Rhodohalobacter sp. SW132: one gene and its partner. The protein of the gene in region 2 binds, or shares a complex with, the protein of the main gene of each other region. Links are inferred from orthologs where the notes say so. Each region holds a gene or a part of one and is shown on either strand. Other genes may lie near its edges. The genes, in order: metK and groL.

Region 1 (10,518 bases), 730 kb from region 2 along the record:
AAAGAGAGAAAAAACGTAATCTGCTGCCAGAAATTCCGCCTCTGGTTTGCCTTAACCCATACCCTGTTTATGGTAAGCGTATCGCTGATCTTCTCCGTGTAAGCCCATTTATCTTTAAAATTATTCGGAATATTGCCGGTGGGATAGTTCGGGATTTCACATACCACATCTACATTCCAATCGTCGCCGGAAAGAAAGCGGGTAATCGCTTCGCTTCGAACGGCGCCGGCTCCGATTTCCGGCGGATAATATTGTGACAGATATAGTATTTGTTTCAAAATAGCATGCCCTAACGTCTGATGGCTACATAGGTGGTCACTACAGCGGTAATTGTTGATACCGTGGTGAGCACCAGCTGCAGATTGCTTCTCCTCAGGTTTCTCAGCTGTATATCGTAACTTCTGGATGCCTGGAGTTCATCATAAGGTACTCTGTCCACATAGATGATATCTCCTGACTGTAATCTTGTTTCATCCGGGTTTTTCCATGCCCGGCTGCCCGATTTTATGATGAAAACCCGCTCGGTGTCGGCGGCAATCGTCATTCCGCCTGCTTGTTGCAGATAATCCTGCACACCCATCGACTCATTAAAAGAGTAGGTTCCGGGATTGTTTACTTGCCCATAGAGTACTACTGAATTAAAATCTTTTGGAATAAAAAGCCGGTCACCATCATTGATAACAGTCTGTTCAAGCTCATCGGGATCGGTTAAATCTACGTGAACGCGGTTCTCCGTATTCAGCTGATCCTCCTGCTGAAGGTACTCAAAACCCTGGGCAAGCTGATCGGAAGTTCGCTGGAGCTCCGCGACATTAAAGTCGATCGAAGGTCGTACGTTGCGTGTCTGAACCGGAGATCGCACAATGTAGGCGCTCTCACCCAGTGCGCTGCGGGTCATGCCCCCGGCCGTTTCAAGAAGCTCCCTGAGTGTGGTTTGCCTGTCCTGAATTGGAAAGTTTCCGGGAAGAATTGCCTCACCGTACACCCATGCAGAATAACTCCGGGCATCTTCTTCGAGATATGGAATAACGACTCTGTCATTCGGATAAAGTTCAAAATCCTGGCGGTTTTCATCCGTCAGTTCAAGATCAAGCCTGCTGGTTTGCTGATCTTCTGTCCGGTGAATAACCACCCGGCTTTGATCCGCCTCTTCCAGGTAACCGCCCGCCATGCTGATGAGGCGTTCAATATTATCCGCTTGCTGATATTCAAGTTGATGCGCAGAATAAACCGCGCCTGAAATAGAAATGGTTGGAGAGGTTTCCGATACTCTGGGTATGCGAACCTGGTCTCCGCTAAAAAGATAAGGGTTAGAGTCGGTATCTCCGTCACGGAAATAGCGGATCAGGTCTCCGTCAGCACGGATTGCGCCCCCATCACGCGTTACAGAAACGTTGCGGAGTGAATAATTTCGAGAGGAGAGAAGGGCTTGCTCAACTTCGCCGGGGTTCACCTGGTTCGGATCTACCGAGCCGGTATTCAGTGCGGCGTGTACCACAGCATCGAGCCGGGTACCTGCCGGCACGATATAGCGTCCGGGATAAGGGATATCGCCATGAACGTTTACCATTACGCGGCGCGGGCGATCAACGGTCAGTTTTACTTCAAATTCATTCAGTTCTTCAGCCAGGGCAGATTCAATCCTGTCGCGCGCCTCGCTGATTGAAAGGTTATTGATATCCACATTACCAACCATGGGAATATACACCTGGCCTTGTGAATTAACGGCGAGGCCACGTGCACTAATTGGGACCGTTCCGGATATATCTACAGAGAGAACATCCTGGGGACCCAGACGGAAATTTTCATCTTCCAGATAATCAGAGGCGGGTATCTGGCGGTCAAGCAGCTGAAGACCGACCTGGTCCACAAAGTAAATCTGATCTGATCCGATAATACTCTGAAAGGTGCCGGGCTGAAATCTATCTGATTGGCCGTTCTGGGCATTTCCGTTCTTACTCAACAGAAAAGAGAGCAGAATCAAGCTGCTAAGTGCTAATAGAATGCGATAAAAATGCATAAACCTAAACTCGATTATTTAAAATGGCGCAAGAAATTCTTGAGTTTTTATAGCCGAACAACCCACCTGCTGTTCGTTTATTGTGCAAAATAGCAGGCAGTTCATTCCTGATTCAGCCTGATTAAGATAACGAAGTAAATCGCTCATTGCACCTTAAAGCTGTGTAATTTATTGAACCGGATATTGAAGTTATTCACCTTCACTGACGACTTCGCCATTGATTAATACCCGGGTAACGGTCGTTGTGTATTCAAACGGATCGCCGGTAAAGAGAACCAAATCAGCCTGTTTACCCTCTTCAATGGATCCAATGGAATCTTCAAGGCCTAATACTCTTGCAGCATCAATTGTTAGTGCGCGGATCGCCTGATCGTGAGCCATTCCGTTCGCAACGGCGATAGCGGCCTCAAAATGGACAACTCGTGTTTTTGGCACATAAGCCTCGTATCCGCTCTGAAATAGAACTGTAATGCCCGCATCAGCCAGTTTTCCTGCGGTTTCGAATGAGGCATTTTCCCCGTCGCCACCCAGCCGCATCATGGTAGGATGAATAATAACCGGTACATCCGCCTCTTTGATTTCATCCATCACCATATACGCTTCTGCAGCGCCATCAAGCAGGAGTTTGAACCCAAATTCCCGCTGCAGTCTCAGGGCCGTGAGGATGTCCCTGGAGGTGTGAGCGGTAATCAGGGCGTAAATTTCTCCATTCAGAAGCTGCGTGAGCGCCTCCATTTTAAGATCACGGCTGCCATTCTCGCTCCGGTCGTTGTACTCCTGCGCCCGGATCAGCTCCTGCCGCAGCATGGCAATGGCTTTCGACCGCGTACCCGGATTGTCGAAATTATTTCTAACCACAGCTCCGATCGTCATTGCAAGGGCCGTCGTGGAATCGACCAACGCCTGGTCAACCGTTGTGCCAATTGTTTTAACGATCATGGTCTGGCCGCTGATCACTGCGCCGGGACCGTGACCGGTGTGCACGGTTGTAATTCCACGGTCGCGCAGTACTCCGACCAGTTCATCGCGGGCGTTATACCCGTCAATGGCCCTCAGCTCAGGCTGAATGGCACCGGAGAGTTCAAGCTGATCCTGATCATCATCCACATTGTAAATTCCTGCCAGGCCAACCACAGAATGGGCGTCAATAAAACCCGGAGTGACCACCGGGGCCTCAAGGATCTCGTAACCGGATGGTATTTGCACACCGGATTCCGGGCCGACCTCCTCAATGATACCGTCTGAGATCAATACTACGCCGTTGGCAATCGGTTCACCTGTTGCAGTGTACACCATTTCGCCTTTCACTGCGATCTGCTGTGCGTTTGCCTGATATACAGCGGTACAAATCAGGAGTATTGAGAGCGTGGCAAATGGCAGCTTGAATCCGGAAATTGCTGTTTTCATCTTTTTTGATAGGTTCATCTTATTTCCCTCCCTCATGTGAATGGTGGTGGCCGGATGATCCGGAAAACACTCCGTCACCTCCGGTACCAAACTTTCTGTCATCCGGGTTTTCGCGGTCCCATTCCAGTTTTCCATCAATCCAGGTCTGCTGAACCTGCGTGTAAACGCTGAACGGGTCTCCATTCAGTATGATGAAATCAGCATCTTTTCCCTCTTCAAGCGACCCGATTCTGTGGTCCAGGTCCATCATCCGGGCATTTGCGATAGTCAGCGCCTCAAGTGCCTTCTCGCGGCTCATCCCGGCACGCATTCCAAATGCCCCGCTTCGCAGAAAAAGCCTCGAGTCGGTTATTGGGTCATCGGTATGGTACGCCACATCTGCACCTGCCGCCTCCAATTTCGGCCCGATTTCATAATCCAGGTTAATAGCCTCATGTTTTCCGCCGGGAGAATCGAGCACAATGATGGATGCGGGATATCCTGAAGCGGCAATTTCTTCGGCAACCTGTCCCCCTTCACTTACGTGATGCAGCACCATCCGGTACCCAAATTCATCCGCCAGCCGAATGGCCGTTAAGATATCATCGTGGCGATGCGTGTGGTTATGCACAATCCGCTTTCCTTCCAAAACTTCGATCAGCGTTTCCATCTGTAAATTTCGCGGCGGCAATGCGTCGGGATCACCATTCGCCGCCTCTACTTTGTCGCGATACTCCTGCGCCTGGATGTAGAGATTTCTCACCATGGCTGAAGAGCGGGCCCGGGTTCCGGGAAACGGACCGGATGTGCGTATGGAGTTGGTACCGTTCGCCATTTTTAACCCGCCGTAGATGCCATTTTCCTCATCCGAATAGACGAGCATATCCTCAATTTTGTTCGCCTCTTTCAGCTTCACATACACCGTCTGGCCGCTCATCAGGTGCCCGGACCCCGGCATAATATTCGCGGTTGTTACCCCGCCCGACAGTGCTCGTTTAAACGAATCGCTGGTTGGGTTAATGGTGTCCATAATCCGAACATCGGGATGAAGCGCAGCGGATCGATCACCCCCATCTCCTTCCCCAATATGTGAGTGGCTGTCTACAAGGCCTGGCATAATCACCCGGCCCGTAACGTCAATAATTTCGGCGCCGGAAGGAATCGTGATGCTTGCTGATGGACCTACGGAGGTAATCTCACCATCCTGGATAATCAGTGTGCCGTTCGGAATAGGATCGCCTGCTACCGTGATTATTTCAGCGCCCTGAAACGCTTTCGGCTGCTCTTGTGCAATGGCTGCTGTCGCTGTAACCAGCATGGCCAGCAATACTGTAAAAGTGGATATGTATCGCATAAAGGAGAATCGATTCGTTAAAAAAGTTTCTCAATTGTACTATAAATTATTGAGCATCAAAAATGGAGGAGAGAATTGTTTCAAAAGGCAAGTGGCGATGCCAATACTGAGGAAGGAAGCTGCCGGATCACACGATGCAATCCGACAATTTATATTCTTAAGTATTTATTTTACTGCATCTGAAAGCGCATCAACAAAATCGAGCTGCTCCCAGGTAAATTCATCACGGCCGAAATGACCATATGCTGCCGTTTTCTGGTAGATCGGCTTTCTCAGATCAAGCCGTTTAATAATGCCGGCTGGAGTCATATCAAATAATTTATTTACCACCCGGGCCAGTTCAATGTCGCTCACTTTGCCGGTTCCGTATGTATTTATGTTGATGGATACCGGGTCCGGCACCCCGATCGCATAAGCGATCTGCACAAGGCACTCTTCGGCCAGTTCAGCCGCCACAATATTTTTTGCGATGTGGCGGGTTGCATATGCCGCGCTGCGATCTACTTTTGTAGCATCTTTTCCGCTGAATGCGCCGCCGCCGTGAGCTCCCCGGCCTCCATACGTATCAACAATGATTTTACGCCCCGTAAGTCCGGTGTCGCCGTGCGGGCCGCCAATCACGAATTTCCCGGTTGGATTGACGTGCAAAATGGTATTTCCATCAATCAGATCCTTGGGTATCACAGCTGATACAAGATGCTTTTTGATATCTGATTTAATCTCGTCCTGCGAAACACCCTCATCATGCTGCGTTGAAAGTACAATCGTATCCACCCGTTTAGGCTGGTTCTCATCGTCATACTCAATGGTAACCTGGCTTTTACTGTCAGGCCCGAGATAAGGCATCAATGCAGTTTCTTTGCGAATATGTGCAAGAGTTTTCAGCAGCTCATGAGAATACTGCAGAGACATCGGCAGATAGGCATCCGTTTCAGAGGTGGCGTATCCGAACATCATTCCCTGGTCGCCGGCGCCTTCTCCTTTATCTTCTTTTGCATCCACGCCCTGTGCAATTTCGGGACTCTGCTGGTGGATAGTGGTGAGCACGCCGCATGAATCGGCATCAAAACGATAACTCGCTTTCGTATAGCCAATATCGCGAATGACTCCGCGCACGATCTCCTGAACATCCACGTATGAATCGGTTGTAACTTCACCTGATACGACGGCCAGGCCGGTTGTGACCAGCGTTTCAACCGCAACCCGCGATTTTGGGTCATCGGTTAGCATAGCATCGAGAATGGCATCAGAAATTTGGTCGGCAATTTTATCGGGATGCCCTTCAGAAACGGACTCAGAGGTAAATAAATTTTTCATTCAAAAATTGACTGCTTATTGGATTTAAAACGGCAGTAAAAGTACAAAATATTCTTTTGATTCACACAGGCAGGCAAAGATTATCACGGATTAGTCATCGGCGTTAAACAGATCGGTTTCACTACCGGTCGGGTTCACCCCGAGATAACGATAGGCTTTTGGGGCGGCAATTCTGCCTTTTGGTGTTCTCTGCATAAACCCTTCTTTGATCAGGAATGGCTCGTACACTTCTTCGATTGTCCCTTTATCTTCACCCACGGCAACGCCGAGCGTTCCCAGCCCAACCGGGCCGCCGCTGTAATTTTCGATGATCGCTTTCAGAATTCGTATATCCATATCATCCAGGCCGTTGTGATCAACATCCAGGGCGTTCAGTGCTTTGTCTGCGATGGCGTCGTCAATTGAATCAAGGCCGTCTACCTGGGCAAAATCGCGGGTACGCCGGAGCAGCTTATTCACAATTCTTGGTGTACCGCGGCTTCTGCGCGCGATTTCATGGGCTCCTTTTTCAGTGATCCCAAAATTAAGAATGTGAGCGGTCCTCAGGGCGATCCGCTGCAGTAGTTCCACATCGTAGTAATCAAGCCGCATGTCAATTCCGAAACGGGCTCTCAGTGGTGCTGTCAGCAGCCCTTTTCGGGTTGTTGCGCCTACCAGCGTAAACCGGTTCAGGTCGATCTGCACACTACGTGCATTCGGGCCGGAATCGATTACGATATCGAGCTTATAATCCTCCATAGCAGAGTACAGGTACTCTTCGATCACCGGGTTCAGCCTGTGAATTTCATCAATAAAAAGAACATCACCCTCTTCCAGGTTGGTAAGCATTCCTGCGAGATCCCCCGGTTTTTCCAGTACCGGCCCGGTTGTGGGCTTAATCTGGCCTCCCATTTCTTTCGAGATAATATAGGCAAGGGTAGTTTTGCCAAGGCCTGGCGGCCCGGAGAGGATTACGTGATCCAGCGCTTCACCCCGTTTTTTTGCTGCCTGGATAAATACACTCAAATTGTTGATCACTTTTTGCTGCCCGACAAACTCCTGCAGCGTGGACGGGCGCAGCGACTCTTCTGAAAGCTGATCTTTGTTTTCCGGGTCTAAAAGCGGATTTTGCACAATGGAGCAGTATTAAATTCGGTTTATAATTTGTTAATTGTAGCATCGTAACTTACAAAGAATTTCACGCCGAATCTCAGCGTGTTACCGGAATAACGAAACCGTTTTCATCCATTTTTGATGCAAGCGGAGAACCAATAGTAAATAAATCCAGACCTGTGGATAAGAGCAGCAGTAAAAAAAATATAAACCTGGACCGAACTGAAGTCATCGGGGCATATATTTCTGGCCCTGACTATTTTTTGAACTACGAACTCAGCTGGCTTCAGTTCAACTGGCGGGTGTTAGCCCAGGCGGAGGATCCCTCCATTCCGCTGCTCGAAAGAATAAAATTTATCGGCATTGTATGCTCCAATCTCGATGAGTTTTTCCAAAAACGGGTTGGAGGCTTAAAACGTCAGCTGCATGCGGGAGTTACCCGGCTTTCAGTTGACGGCCGGACGCCCGAAAAGCAGCTTCGTGAAGTTCGCAAAGAAGTTCTGAAGATGATCCACGCCTATCGAACCTGTTATTTCGAAACACTGCTCCCGCAGCTCGAAAAAGAGGGTGTTCAGATCGTGAGATACAGCAAGCTGAGTAAAGAATTAAAACGTAAAGCGGAAGAGTTTTTTGAGTCTCAGCTCTACCCCATTATCACCCCGCTCGCCGTGGATGAAGCACATCCTTTTCCCTTTATTTCTAATAAAAGCCGGTCTTTGGCTATTAAACTGCAGAATCCACAAACAGGTGATCATCATTTTGCAAGGATTAAAATTCCGTCCAATCGTCCGCGATGGATCACTCTAAAAAAAGGAAAAGGCATCCGGATTCTTGTCTCTATCAGCGATATCATCACAGAAAAAATCGATCGTTTCTTTTCGGGGATGAAGGTCGAATCGGTGCATCTTTTTCGCGTCACACGAAATGCGGATGTAGAACGGCAGGATGAAGAGGCAGATGATCTGCTGGAGATGATTGAGGATGAACTTCGGGAGCGGCGGTTTGCGGAAATTGTTCGCCTTGAAATTGACAGCCGAACACCTGCAGATGTGAAAGAATATCTAATGAAGAACCTGAAAATCAAAAAGAAAGACATTTTTGAGATGGATGGCCCAATCGGCCTGGCCGACTGCACCCAGCTCTACGATTTTGACGGGCTGGATCACCTGAAATACGAAAAGTGGGTTCCGGCACTGCATTCCGTTTTTCGCCATAATACTGATGAGGAGCTTCCCGACATTTTTGATACGATCCGAAAGGGTGATTTTATAGTTCATCATCCCTATCACAGTTTTGAGCTAACAACTCAGCGGTTTATCGAGGAAGCAGCAAAAGACCCCGGTGTGCTCGCGATCAAGCAAACCTTATACCGCACCTCAAGTGATTCGCCATTGATGCATTCGCTTATAAAGGCTGCGGATGATGGTAAACAGGTTGCGGTGCTCGTTGAGCTGAAAGCTCGGTTTGATGAACAGAGGAACATCACCTGGGCACAGAAACTTGAAAAAGCAGGCGTTCATGTATCCTATGGAATATCAGGGCTGAAAATTCATTCAAAAATGACAATGGTCGTCCGCGAAGAGCGTGGAGAACTGGTTCGATACGTGCATATCGGCACAGGGAATTATCATCCACATACTGCGCAGCTTTATGAAGACCTGGGTTATTTCACCTGTGATACTGAAATAGCAGGGGATGTCACCGATGTTTTTAATCTGCTCACCGGGTACGCGCCGGATCAAACCTATAAAAAACTGCTGGTGGCCCCGCGTCATATGCGCGGTTCAATTATTAAAATGATTGATGGAGAAATTGAAGCAGCTGAAAATGGAAATGGCGGAAAAATAATTGCGAAGATGAATAGTCTTGAAGATCCTCTGACAATCGAGAAATTGTACCAAGCGTCTCAGGCTGGAGTTGAAATAGACCTGATTGTCCGGGGAGTGTGCCGTCTGATCCCCGGGAAAAAGGGGCTGAGTGAAACGATACGCGTCCATTCCATTATCGGACGGTTCCTGGAACATTCAAGGTGTTTTTACTTCAAAAACGCTAAAAAGCATCGATACTGGATTGGGTCTGCAGATTGGATGCACCGAAATCTTGATGCACGGGTAGAGGTGTTAACCCCCATTCAGGACAAGGGGTTGAACTTGTACTTGAAATTTCTCTTGCAGCTCTATTTACGGGACAATCAACTCAGATGGATGATGCAGTCTGACGGATCTTACAAGCGGATTCAAATAAATAAAGATGAAAAAGCCATTTCCGTCCATGAACAATTAATGGATCACATTAAAAACAACAACAATCCAATACCAAAGTCGATGGACTAATTGTTCAATTCAGATTTTTCGTAATCTATTGATTTATACTAACCTGAACTCGATTCTTAAAATACAACCATAAAAGTCCACCTTAGAGAGGCTGTGAGAAAATTAATTTCAAAAGAAATTGCGCCAAAGTAAATAAAGATTTCTTGTACATTCTGCTCCCAGTCTTTCTGATCCACCCCCGCTCTATCGCGCCTAACGGGACTTGACAGGGAGGGGAGTTTCGAGATACATTCATGGCCTTAAAAAAGTTAAGTTGGCCTGAATTTGAGTCTTTAATTTCTCACAACCAATAGAAAAGGGCTCCTCTATTATCCCGCGCCAGCTGGTGTTTTTCCAGTCCCGACTATCAGGGCGAGATTGAGATGTTATCCATCAGAATAGGGGAAAAGTCTATGGACACCCCTCTAATTCTCCCTTTTTTAGGGCAATGTCACTAACGTTGATGACTTTTTTCAAAGGGAACCAAATGAGCTGATATACTCAACAACTTTTTATCAACTTTTGAATAGTCCGGCCTTTGATTACTGAAGGAGGTGTTTGGTTTGCGGGGAGTGTATGCGATGTTTGTAAAAACTACCGGCCAAATCTAAGATTATTGTCACTAAGTGATATGGACCTTTGTTTTTACATCGCAAAACGGACCGCAAATCCCGACTGAAGGAATCACCAGTCCGGCGGGTTTTGGGTACTTTTGACCGTTCAAAAGTACCAGGAAAAGAATTTTAAATTTGGATTATGTTAGTGTCATTACTTATTTGGGGAGACTTGATACAGAATAAATAAAATTGATTAATAATCGAACTAAGGGTACTACCGAAAAATGTCTATTAGGTCCGCTGTGCAGTTTGCATAAGTAACATCTGTTACACAATACAATCACAAACCAAGACGAGTACGATTCAGATTATTATTTCCTTTCGATCAAAATTGCTATTTTCAGATACAATCACGCAATTGGGATGTGAGAAAAAATACAGATGACGAGTTATACATGTGATGCGACTGTTCTTTTTTGT
Region 2 (10,480 bases):
GGTTTTACGGGATATCCACACCGACATTTTCAATACATCAAAAAAAGAGGGGCTGATTTCCATCCACTCTCCTGAACCCGACAATCGCGATAGCCGGTTTAGCTCACTCTCATCAATATAATCACTCATGCTCTGATTGATCTCTTCAATACGGTCAAACGCAGAATTCGCCGCGTTTTCAGCTTCTTCTTCCGATGCAGAATAGAGCATAATCTGAACCTGAGAACCCATATGGCGGGATTGAAAATCGTATCGCTGCAGATCCTGCGACAGGGTTAATGCAGGAAAGAGAAAAAGAAGGAAAACGGTTGTCGATAAATAAGCTGGAAGCGAATAAAGATTTTTGAACATAGCGATGGTTGCCGCTTTAAATTTGTGAAGCGATCAGCATATCGATTTCGCGGTAGGGGATATCAAAAAGTTTGGCGAGTGATTTTTTGGTGAGATGTTTTTTGTAAATATAAGTGCCGTTACGGAGAGCAGAATGGTGCCAGAGACATTCATGTATGGTGGCCGCGGATCCGAGTTCCAGTACGTACGGCACCAAAACATTGTTTAGTGCGTAGGTTGCGGTTCGCGCTACATTTGATGGTATGTTCGGCACGCAGTAGTGAATTACATCATACTTTGTAAACACGGGGTTTGAATGTGTAGTTGGCTCGCTCGTTGAGATGCATCCGCCCTGGTCTATTACTGCATCGACAACCACGCTTCCCGGTTTCATTTTCTGAACCATTTCTTCCGTAACCCAGCACGGTGCACGGTCTCCTTCGGTCATTGCAGCACCGATCACAACATCGGCAAATCCCATCGCTTTGGTGAGATAGTGGTGATTGGCCGTTGCGGTAACAATCCGTCGATCGAGAGCATTTTCGAGCCGGCGAAGCGCTGCGAGGTCATTGTCCATCACAAAAACCTGTGCACCGTAGCCGAGAGCTGTTCGCGCAGCATATTCGCCCGTAATTCCGGCGCCCAGAATCACAACGGTTGCCGGGGGCACGCCCGATATTCCGCCAAGCATAATTCCCTGCCCGTCGCTGTTGTTTTCCAGGTAGTGAGTGGAAATCTGAACCGCCATCGATCCGGTTATTTCATGCATCATCCGCACGATCGGGAATTCATTATCTTTTCCTTTTATAAATTCGTACCCGATCGCACATACACCTTTTTCGATCAGGTTTTTCAGGAATTCATATCGAGTGTGACCCAGATGCAGGGCAGAAACCAGGATTTGATTTGGTTTCATCCACTCCTGCTCGTTCATTGTGGGAGGAGCCACTTTGGCTATAAGATCAGACTGGCTGAATAGCTCTTCCGCGCTGTACGAAATTTCAGCGCCGGCATCAGCGTATTCCTGGTCGGAGAAGTGGGCGTCAATTCCCGCGTTTTTTTCGATCCATACATCATGACCGTTGGCCACCAAGGTGGATACGCCCCCGGGAGTGAGCGAAACCCGCCGTTCATCATTTGAGATCTCTTTTGGAAGTCCAATTTTCAGCGACCGGCTGGTTGAAGATTTCATGAGGCTTTTTTCAAGCGTCTGAATTCCGATCTGCTCTGTATCAAGTGGATTAAGTTCCATGAGGCTGGGTAATGCGGTCGGTTAGTGAAGATTTTGTTTCTGATAGAAAACAACCCTGTAAACTACATAAAAAGGGTTGAGTTGCAAGTGTGGGGTGGAAAATAGGAGAATTTTAGATCAAAATAAGTGGCAATCACATTCAGAGATAATTTGCAACAAACTCTTTGTGATACTTGCAGACTTCGTACCTTTGAGACAGAACCGGATAAACTATCAAAAAAATAATTCTCTACCTAAACTCAGCTCATGAATCATCAACCCCGTAAAAAGAAGAGCCTTGGTCAGCATTTTTTACGCGATAAACATATGATTTCAAAAATCGCCGGTTCCATTCCTGCAGAGCCGGAAGATCGGGTTGTGGAGATTGGTCCAGGCGACGGCGCGCTTACGGAGCAGCTGGTTGAAGTGTATCCAAATCTGACCGCAATTGAGATCGACCCGGTGATGGTGGAGCATCTGCAGCAAACCCTGCCAGATCTGCATATCATCAAAAATGATATTCTGAAAGTAGACTGGTCGGATGTCTTGTCTGACAATACCCGGCCTGTTCATGTAATTGGGAACCTGCCCTATTACATTACCAGCCAGATTCTCTTTTCACTGCTCCATTATCGTTCGCACCTCGAAACCGCAACACTGATGATGCAGAAAGAAGTGGCCGAGCGAATTGTGGCCGAGCCGAAAAATAAAACGTACGGGATTCTCAGCGTTCAGACACAGCTGATGTGTACACCTGAAATATTGTTTGATGTGCCGCCGCAGGTTTTTTCCCCTCCGCCAAATGTAATGAGCGCCGTTGTTCAGCTTCGGTTCAACAAACCCAGCCTTGCCTGCAGCGACGATCATCTGAAAACAGTGGTTCGGATGGCGTTCAACCAGCGCAGAAAAAAACTGAGCAATGCCCTTAAGCGGCTAAATACAGAACTGCCGGCCGATGAATTTGATTTTAACCTGCGTGCCGAGGCGCTGGCTCCTGCCATGTATGAAAAGTTGACAGCCCGTCTTGAACAACTTGGCACCTTTGAGCCGGGAATGGCATAAAATCAGGCCAAAACGCCCCTCTATTTTGCCATAAAGAGATTTTGATCGCCTCTTTGCCACAAACAATCAGTTTGGTACGGATGTTGCGAAATGACTTACCTAAGCAAGCGCTTTTTGAATTAAATGCGCGCAAGACTTTATAAATAACCATTAACTCAAATCATAAGGAGTCATACCAATGGCGAATATTAAACCTTTAAGCGATCGCGTGCTTGTACGCCCGATAGAAGCTGAAGAAAAAACCAGTTCCGGAATCATTATTCCCGATACAGCAAAAGAGAAACCACAAAGAGGAACTGTAGTTGCTGCGGGACCCGGAAAAGTTGAAAATGGCACCAAAGTTGACATCACCGTAAAAGAAGGAGATGAGATCCTTTACGGAAAGTATTCAGGAACCGAAGTAACACTGGAAGGTGAAGAGTACCTGATTATGAGAGAATCCGACATCCTCGGAATTGTCTCGTAACAAAAAATATCAAGATTCTGAACGACACAATTTTAAACACTAACTAAATCAGTTAAAGATATGAGTAAATTAGTTCATTATGATGCGGATGCACGCGACGCGCTGAAGCGCGGCGTTGATAAGCTTGCAAACGCAGTAAAAGTTACATTAGGCCCACGCGGACGTAATGTTGTTATTGAGAAGTCTTTTGGTGCGCCAACCGTAACCAAAGATGGTGTTACAGTAGCCAAGGAGATTGAACTCTCCGACAGAGTAGAAAATATGGGCGCACAGATGGTGCGTGAAGTGGCTTCCAAAACCAACGATAATGCTGGTGACGGAACAACTACAGCAACCGTACTTGCGCAGTCTATCATCCAGACCGGCCTGAAAAACGTGACTGCCGGTGCCAATCCAATGGACCTCAAAAGAGGCATTGACAAGGCAGTTGTTGAAGTTGTGAAAGAGCTTCAGAACCTCAGCAAGCCTGTAGGCGACAGCCTCGACAGCATCAAGCAGGTTGGAACGATTTCCGCCAATGGCGACGAAGAGATCGGTTCTTTCATTGCACAAGCGATGGAAAAAGTGGGTAAAGATGGTGTGATTACCGTTGAAGAAGCCAAAGGAACCGAAACCTATCTCGAAACTGTAGAAGGTATGCAGTTCGATCGCGGTTACCTGTCACCGTACTTCGTGACAAACAGCGAAACGATGACGACCGAAATGGAAGATCCATACATCCTGATTTTCGACAAGAAGATCACGAACATGAAGGATCTGCTTCCTATTCTTGAGAAAGTGATTCAAACCGGCAAGCCTCTCCTCATTATCGCAGAAGATATTGAAGGCGAAGCGCTGGCAACTCTCGTAGTGAACAAACTGCGCGGATCACTGAAAGTAGCTGCAGTTAAAGCTCCCGGCTTTGGCGACCGCAGAAAAGCGATGCTCGAAGATATCGCAATTCTGACAGGCGGTACCGTAATCAGCGAAGAGCGTGGCTACAAGCTTGAAAACGCAACGCTTGATTTCCTTGGCCAGGCTGACAGACTGAACATCACAAAAGATGATTCTACTATTGTTGGCGGTAAAGGCAAGAATGATGATATCAAAGCACGCATCAACCAGATCAAATCTCAAATTGAGAATACCGATTCTGATTATGATCGTGAAAAACTGCAGGAGCGTCTTGCTAAACTGAGTGGCGGTGTTGCCGTGCTCTATATTGGCGCTGCTTCTGAAGTAGAAATGAAAGAGAAGAAAGCCCGTGTGGAAGATGCATTGAACGCAACACGTGCTGCTGTTGAAGAGGGAATTGTTCCCGGCGGCGGCGTGGCTTACCTCAGAACACTGAAAGTGTTCGACAAGCTGAAGTCTGATATTGCAGATGAGAAAGTAGGCTTCGACATTGTGAAACGTGCACTCGAAGCACCGCTTCGCGCACTCTCTAACAATGCCGGCGTTGAAGGATCGATTGTAGTACAGAAAGTACTCGAAGGCAAAGATGGATTTGGCTACAACGCCAGAACCGGTGTCTACGAAGACCTGATTAAAGCAGGCGTAATCGACCCAACCAAAGTTACACGCTCCGCACTTGAAAATGCGGCATCTGTTGCCAGCCTCATGCTGACAACCGAAGCAGTTGTTGTTGAGAAACCATCAAAGAATGATGATGACGACAACGGTGGCGGCATGCCCGGCGGTGGAATGCCCGGCGGCATGGGCGGAATGGGAGGCATGGGCGGAATGATGTAAATCACCGCTTAAACTGACCCATTTGGCATCAGCCGAATGAAATCAAAAAACCCCGTTCTGTGAAAGCAGGGCGGGGTTTTTTTTGTGTCTTCATCGGATGATTGTCTTTTTCATCCGATGAATTTCCGAGCAAGGAACTGTTTTGGGTTAAACTGTTGAGGGGGCATGCTGCGCATGCTGTTGAGTTTCGCACTACGTGCGAAGTTGAATTGTTGAGTGGAAGTGAATGGTTATTTATTCAGGTCCACAGAAAAATCCCGCAGGGAAAAAACTAACGAACCGAGAAAGTAGAATCTGTTTCATAAATTTCAACAGTTCGACATTCATCTGTTCATCTGTTCATCTATTCATCTGTTTAACTACTCCTCTTCTTCCGCCCAATCATATAATCCACAAATAGAAATTCAATAGCGGCAGCTTCGTAACCTTTCCAGGTTGAAATCATCTCCCGGAACTGTTTTTCTGATGTATTAGCCGGATCACCGCCGTAGCTCATGATGATCCATTTGCGAAGGCCTTTCTCTTCGCCTTTTTTGATGTTGCTCGGAAACACGGCATCGGTCCGTTCGCGGAAGAGCATCAGGTCCTGGGCTGAGGTGGGGCCCACGCCTCTGACTTTCGAGATGGTATCGAAAAACTCCTGTGGGCTCGCCTCTTTATCAAGCCACTCCATACTCACTTCGCCGGCGAGAATATCCTGTGCAAGGCCCACAAGGTATTCGCCTTTTCGCAGCGTAGGACCCATTTTACGAATCTGTGCGGGATCGGCTTTGGCCAGCTGAAACGGGCGCGGCCAGGCGGGAAGGGTTTTGTCGTTGTGGGTCAGGTGTGTGCCGTACGCTTCGCGCATTTTAAACGCCATCTTTTTGGCTGTGGGTTTGTGAGAGAGCTGCATCTGCACAATGCGGTAGATAATATCTTCCAGCAGTGTTCCGCGCGACATCCGTTTCAATCCGTAATACTCCGTCAGTTTTGGTCCGAGTACAGGGTCATTTTCAGCCTTTTCATAAAGCGGACGCAGATCCAGACCGGTGCCTAAAATTCGGGCCAGCGTTTCGTTTGCCTGTGAAACCTCCTCTTTCGACAGATCTTCCGGCGATTCAATATGGAACTCCGGGTTTTCAGGATCACCGTTAAAAAAGATGGTCACTACCACATCACGCTCTTTCAGCGGCAGCGGGCGGGTAAATCCCTCTTCAAAAATCTTCACCGGCTCATGCTCGTGATCAAAATAGGGATCGATATCGAGGCAGATAAACCAGTCGTGCGGCGGTGTGGATTTCAGGGTCCAGGATGACATCAGGTGTTCTCTTAAATGTTAAAATTAGGATCGAAGAAAGGTAAACATAAAGATATCGAAATTATCTCCGGGGTTGTAAGATCTGCATGTATAATTGTTAATGAGATGGGAGTGTGTGCCGATAAGGTGATAAATATCAGCCATTAAAGGTACATAATTTTCAGGTGTCTGTGTGAACAAGTAAGTCGGGGTAACTAAGGATACCTGAGAACATAAGGACATACGTTGTAGTTGAAGCGAAATTACGCGTTATTGGGGAAATGACGGACGATATGTGATCGTTTTCCAATCTGGTTATTAAAAATATGAAAGTCTAAAGGAGCTCTCAGAAATCGAATATGGGAAAAGAAAATCCTTATCTCTCAATATTTCAATCGTTGCCCCAGCCGGCAGTTCTTATCCGTGCGAACAGTCCGGATTTTGAAATAGCGGATGCGAACGAGGCGTTTATCCAACTTTCAGGCAAAAGCCGCGAAGAATTGATCGGGCACCGTCACTTTGACATCTTCCCGGATAATCCGGCTGATGATGAATATAACAGTGCAGAAAATCTCAAAAAACTTCTGGATGAGGTAATCCGGACCGGTGAGCCTAATTCAGTATCGATACAGCGCTACGATCTTTTTGATAAAGAGAGCGGGACCTTCCAAAAGAACTATTATCATCCACATCATACACCGATTTTTGATGAAGAAAACAACGTAGAATTTATTCTGCAAACCGTTCGGGAGATATCCGGACAGACCCAGCAGGATATGCGAAAAAATGAAGCCCGGTTTCGTGCTCTTGTGGAACGCGGAAACGATGTGCTCTTTATTCTTTCGCCGGAAGGAAAACCCAGCTACGTTTCCCCCACAGTAGAAAAAATTCTCGGGTACACGCAGAAGGAGGCGCTCGGCCTCGATATGATGAATTCGATTCATCCAGATGACATGCAGCACGTTGGTGAGGAACTGCAACTATGTATGGAGCATCCCGGCAAACCGATTGAGGTAACTCCCGCCCGAATGAAACACAAAGATGGCAGCTGGCGCTGGTTTACCGGAACCATCACCAATATGCTGCACGATCCCGATATTAACGGGATTGTGGACAATTTCAGGGAAATCACCGAACAAGTTGCGATAAAACAGAGGCTTAACCAGACGGAAGAGCTGTATCAATCGCTTATTCAAACCCTGGACGGAATTTCTTGGGAAGCAGATGCCGAAACCTTTCTCTTCAGCTATGTGAGCCCGCAATCAAAAGAAATTCTTGGTTATTCGCCCGAAGAGTGGCTTGCAGATCCGGAGTTCTGGCAAAATCATATTCATCCCAATGAAGTGGATCATGTGGTGTCGTATTGTAAAAGCGAGTCCAAGGAGGGGAGAAACCACGATTTTGAATACAGGATGAGGTCAGCCTCAGGGGAATATGTTTGGCTGAAAGATGTAGTGACCGTGATTCACGAAGACGGTAAACCGTCGAAATTGCGCGGAATTATGATCGATATAACCGATCGAAAGCGAGAAGAGCTGGCAAAACTTGCAGAGCGGGAAAAATATCGTTCGATCTTTGAAAATTCACTGGTAGCATTTTTCGTTTCACGTCCGGATGGTACCATACTGGAGGCAAATCCAATGGCGTGTACTCTGTTTGGATATACGGTTGATGAATTTCGGGAAATTGGCCGGCAGGGGTTTATCGATCCGAAAAGTCCGGGGCTGAAAGATAAGCTTGAAGAGAGAGATGCTAAGGGCCGTACGAAAGGGGAGTTGTATGGTATCCATAAAAACGGTACGCGTATTCCCTGCGAATTTTCATCTGTCGTTTTCCAGGATAACAGCGGTGATATTTTGAACACCGTAATGATGGTAGATATATCCGACCGTAAATACTTTGAAGAGAGTATGCTCTCGGCAAACGAAAAGCTCAAAAATACGGTCGACCGCTATGAAATTGTATCACGTGCAACCAGTGATACCATCTGGGATTTTGAGCTTTCAGGTGATCAGATGATCTACAATGATAATATCCATTCGATGTTCGGGTATGATATGGCCGAAGTAAGCAATATGGCCTCCTGGTGGCGGGATAAAATTCATCCGGATGATTTAATTCACGTCAGTCAGCAGCTGCGCAGCGCCATCGCCTATCGAAAAAACAGATTCCAGATGGAATACCGGTTTCGCACGGCTGATGGAAGTTTTAAACATATCTACGACCGTGCATTTCTGATTAAAGATGATGAAGGCGAACCGCAGCGGATGATCGGCGCGATGCAGGATGTAACTAGCAGAGTGAAAGAACAGGAACAGCTTAAACTGATGGAATCGGTGATTACCAACACCAATGAGTCTGTTGTGATTACGGAAGCGGAGCCCAATGATCTGCCCGGCCGCAAAGTATTGTATGTTAACCAGGCGTTTACAGAAATGACCGGCTATCCTGAGGATGAAGTTGTGGGCAGCACACTCGGATTTTTGAATGGCCCGAAGACGGATCAGCTAAAAATTGAGGAGCTTCGGGAGTCAATGAGACGGTATGAAACATCAGATATCGAAATTATAAACTATAGAAAAAATGGGGACCCGTTCTGGCTGTTCTCATCCAGTGTACCGGTACAGGATCGGGATGGAAAATATACACACTGGGTATTTATTGGAAGAGACATCAGCGAACAGAAAATACAGGAGAAAAATATTCTTGACTCACTCAAAGAGAAAGAAACTCTACTGGCGGAAGTTCATCACAGGGTGAAAAATAACCTGGCAGTTGTCTCAAGCCTGATGGAAATCCAGGCGATGAACAGCAGTGACCCGGAACTGAATAATCAGCTCATGAGTAATGTGATGCGGATCAAATCGATCGCCGCAATTCATGAACAGCTCTACAAATCGAACAGTTTTTCCCGGCTAAGGTTTGCCGAAGGATTAGAGCGGCTGGTAAACAGTATTGTAAATACCATGCAGTTTGATGTGGATATCTCACTGATATTTCAACTGGAAGAGGTGGAACTGAGTATTAACCAGGGATTACCGTGTTCGCTGATTGTGAATGAAATTATCACAAATATTTTAAAACATGGGTATAAAGGCCGTAAAACCGGTAAAATTACGATTATACTCCAAAAAAACGGCGATAATGTGACTTTACAGATAGAGGACGATGGTATCGGACTTCCGGAAAACTTTGATCGAATCGATGGCGGCTCGATGGGGCTTCAGCTGATTGACCTGCTTACCGAACAACTTAAAGGTAAAAAAACGTACTCATCAAGCAGTGAAGGCACACTCTTTACACTGAAATTTTCGATTACGGACGCCAAAGGAAGCGGAAGTTCTTTTATTCGATAATTGTAAATTGAGAGGTGATGGCTGACTCATCAGATAAAAACATTCAAAAAACGGTAGGTCATTATGATCGGTTATCAAAAAAATATGATAAAGGCTATTCTGCCTACCTGAAGCATACGCATGATAAATTTATGGATCGGCTGAATTTTAGTCCGGGTGATCATATTCTGGACATAAGTGGCGGAACAGGAATACTTGCAGAACAAATACTCCTGAAATTTCCAGATGTGAAAATTACTCTGAATGATCCGTCAGATGGAATGCTGCAGATTGCAAAAAAAAGGCTGAAGAAGTTTAACCATGTTGCATTTACCAGTCACCCGGCTGAAAAATTACCCTTTGAAAAGAACCGTTTTGATCACATCACCTGCCTGAATTCCTTTCATTATTATACAGATCAGCACCTTGTAACAGAATCGATGCGAACCGTCCTAAAGCCTGAAGGCACAGTAAAAATCCTCGATTGGAACCGGGAAGGGTGGTTCCATCTGCCAAACAAGATTATTTCCCTGCTTTCGCCGGAAAACATCAATACCCGGTCGCTGTCTGAATTGAAAACGTTGCTTACGGGGAGTGGTTTTGACATCAGCTCAGAAGCACACTGGTCGTTCCGCTTCTGGAAATTCTTTTACGTTGAGGCCACGTACCGCGGATCGCCGATCCGCCACGTAAACTCAAACTCGAACTCGTGACATAAATCCGACCTGGTATCATTGTTGCCGGCTTTGACGGTTGGAATTGTGGTTGTGCCAGATGCATCGCCCTCCCGGATCAGCGATCCGGGTAACGTACTGCGGATCGCCGATCCGCCACGTAAACCCAAAAACAGAACTCGAAACATAAATCCGCCCCGGTATGATTGCTGCCGGATTTGATGGTTGGGATTGTGGTTTTGCCAGATGCATCGCCCTCCTGGATCAGCGATCCGGGTTACGTACTGCGGACCGCCGATCCGCTACGAAAACTCAAATTCGAACCCGTAACATAAATCCGCCCCGGTATTATTGCTGCTGGCTTTGATGGAT

Evidence for each region.
Region 1: the proteins of groL (region 2) and metK are in contact, whole or in part, in a cryo-EM structure (PDB 8P4O), measured with the Escherichia coli proteins. The link is inferred for Rhodohalobacter sp. SW132 from one-to-one orthologs.

Annotation. Positions count from the first base shown.
Region 1 is NZ_QUOK01000001.1:93,188-103,705, forward strand. The notes cover bases 4,002-6,946. They hold metK (methionine adenosyltransferase), read right to left. Parts: upstream 6,078-6,946; coding sequence 4,926-6,077; downstream 4,002-4,925. Other genes in these bases: DYD21_RS00400 (amidohydrolase family protein), read right to left, coding at 4,002-4,760; ruvB (Holliday junction branch migration DNA helicase RuvB), read right to left, coding at 6,168-6,946. Outside these bases: DYD21_RS00385 (glycosyltransferase family 4 protein), read right to left, coding at 1-278; DYD21_RS00390 (SLBB domain-containing protein), read right to left, coding at 290-2,020; DYD21_RS00395 (amidohydrolase family protein), read right to left, coding at 2,210-3,427; more of DYD21_RS00400, read right to left, coding at 3,447-4,001; more of ruvB, read right to left, coding at 6,947-7,190; ppk1 (polyphosphate kinase 1), read left to right, coding at 7,349-9,502; DYD21_RS00420 (adenylate/guanylate cyclase domain-containing protein), read left to right, coding at 10,480-10,518. UniProt on the Escherichia coli protein: Catalyzes the formation of S-adenosylmethionine (AdoMet) from methionine and ATP.
Region 2 is NZ_QUOK01000001.1:826,858-837,337, reverse strand. Bases 2,578-5,484 are described here. They hold groL (chaperonin GroEL), read left to right. Parts: upstream 2,578-3,149; coding sequence 3,150-4,820; downstream 4,821-5,484. Other genes in these bases: DYD21_RS03540 (DNA-3-methyladenine glycosylase), read right to left, coding at 5,176-5,484; groES (co-chaperone GroES), read left to right, coding at 2,802-3,089; rsmA (16S rRNA (adenine(1518)-N(6)/adenine(1519)-N(6))-dimethyltransferase RsmA), read left to right, coding at 2,578-2,623. Also shown: DYD21_RS03565 (FAD:protein FMN transferase), read right to left, coding at 1-351; DYD21_RS03560 (alanine dehydrogenase), read right to left, coding at 368-1,582; more of rsmA, read left to right, coding at 1,829-2,577; more of DYD21_RS03540, read right to left, coding at 5,485-6,120; DYD21_RS03535 (PAS domain S-box protein), read left to right, coding at 6,459-9,455; DYD21_RS03530 (class I SAM-dependent methyltransferase), read left to right, coding at 9,473-10,147; DYD21_RS21360 (hypothetical protein), read left to right, coding at 10,460-10,480.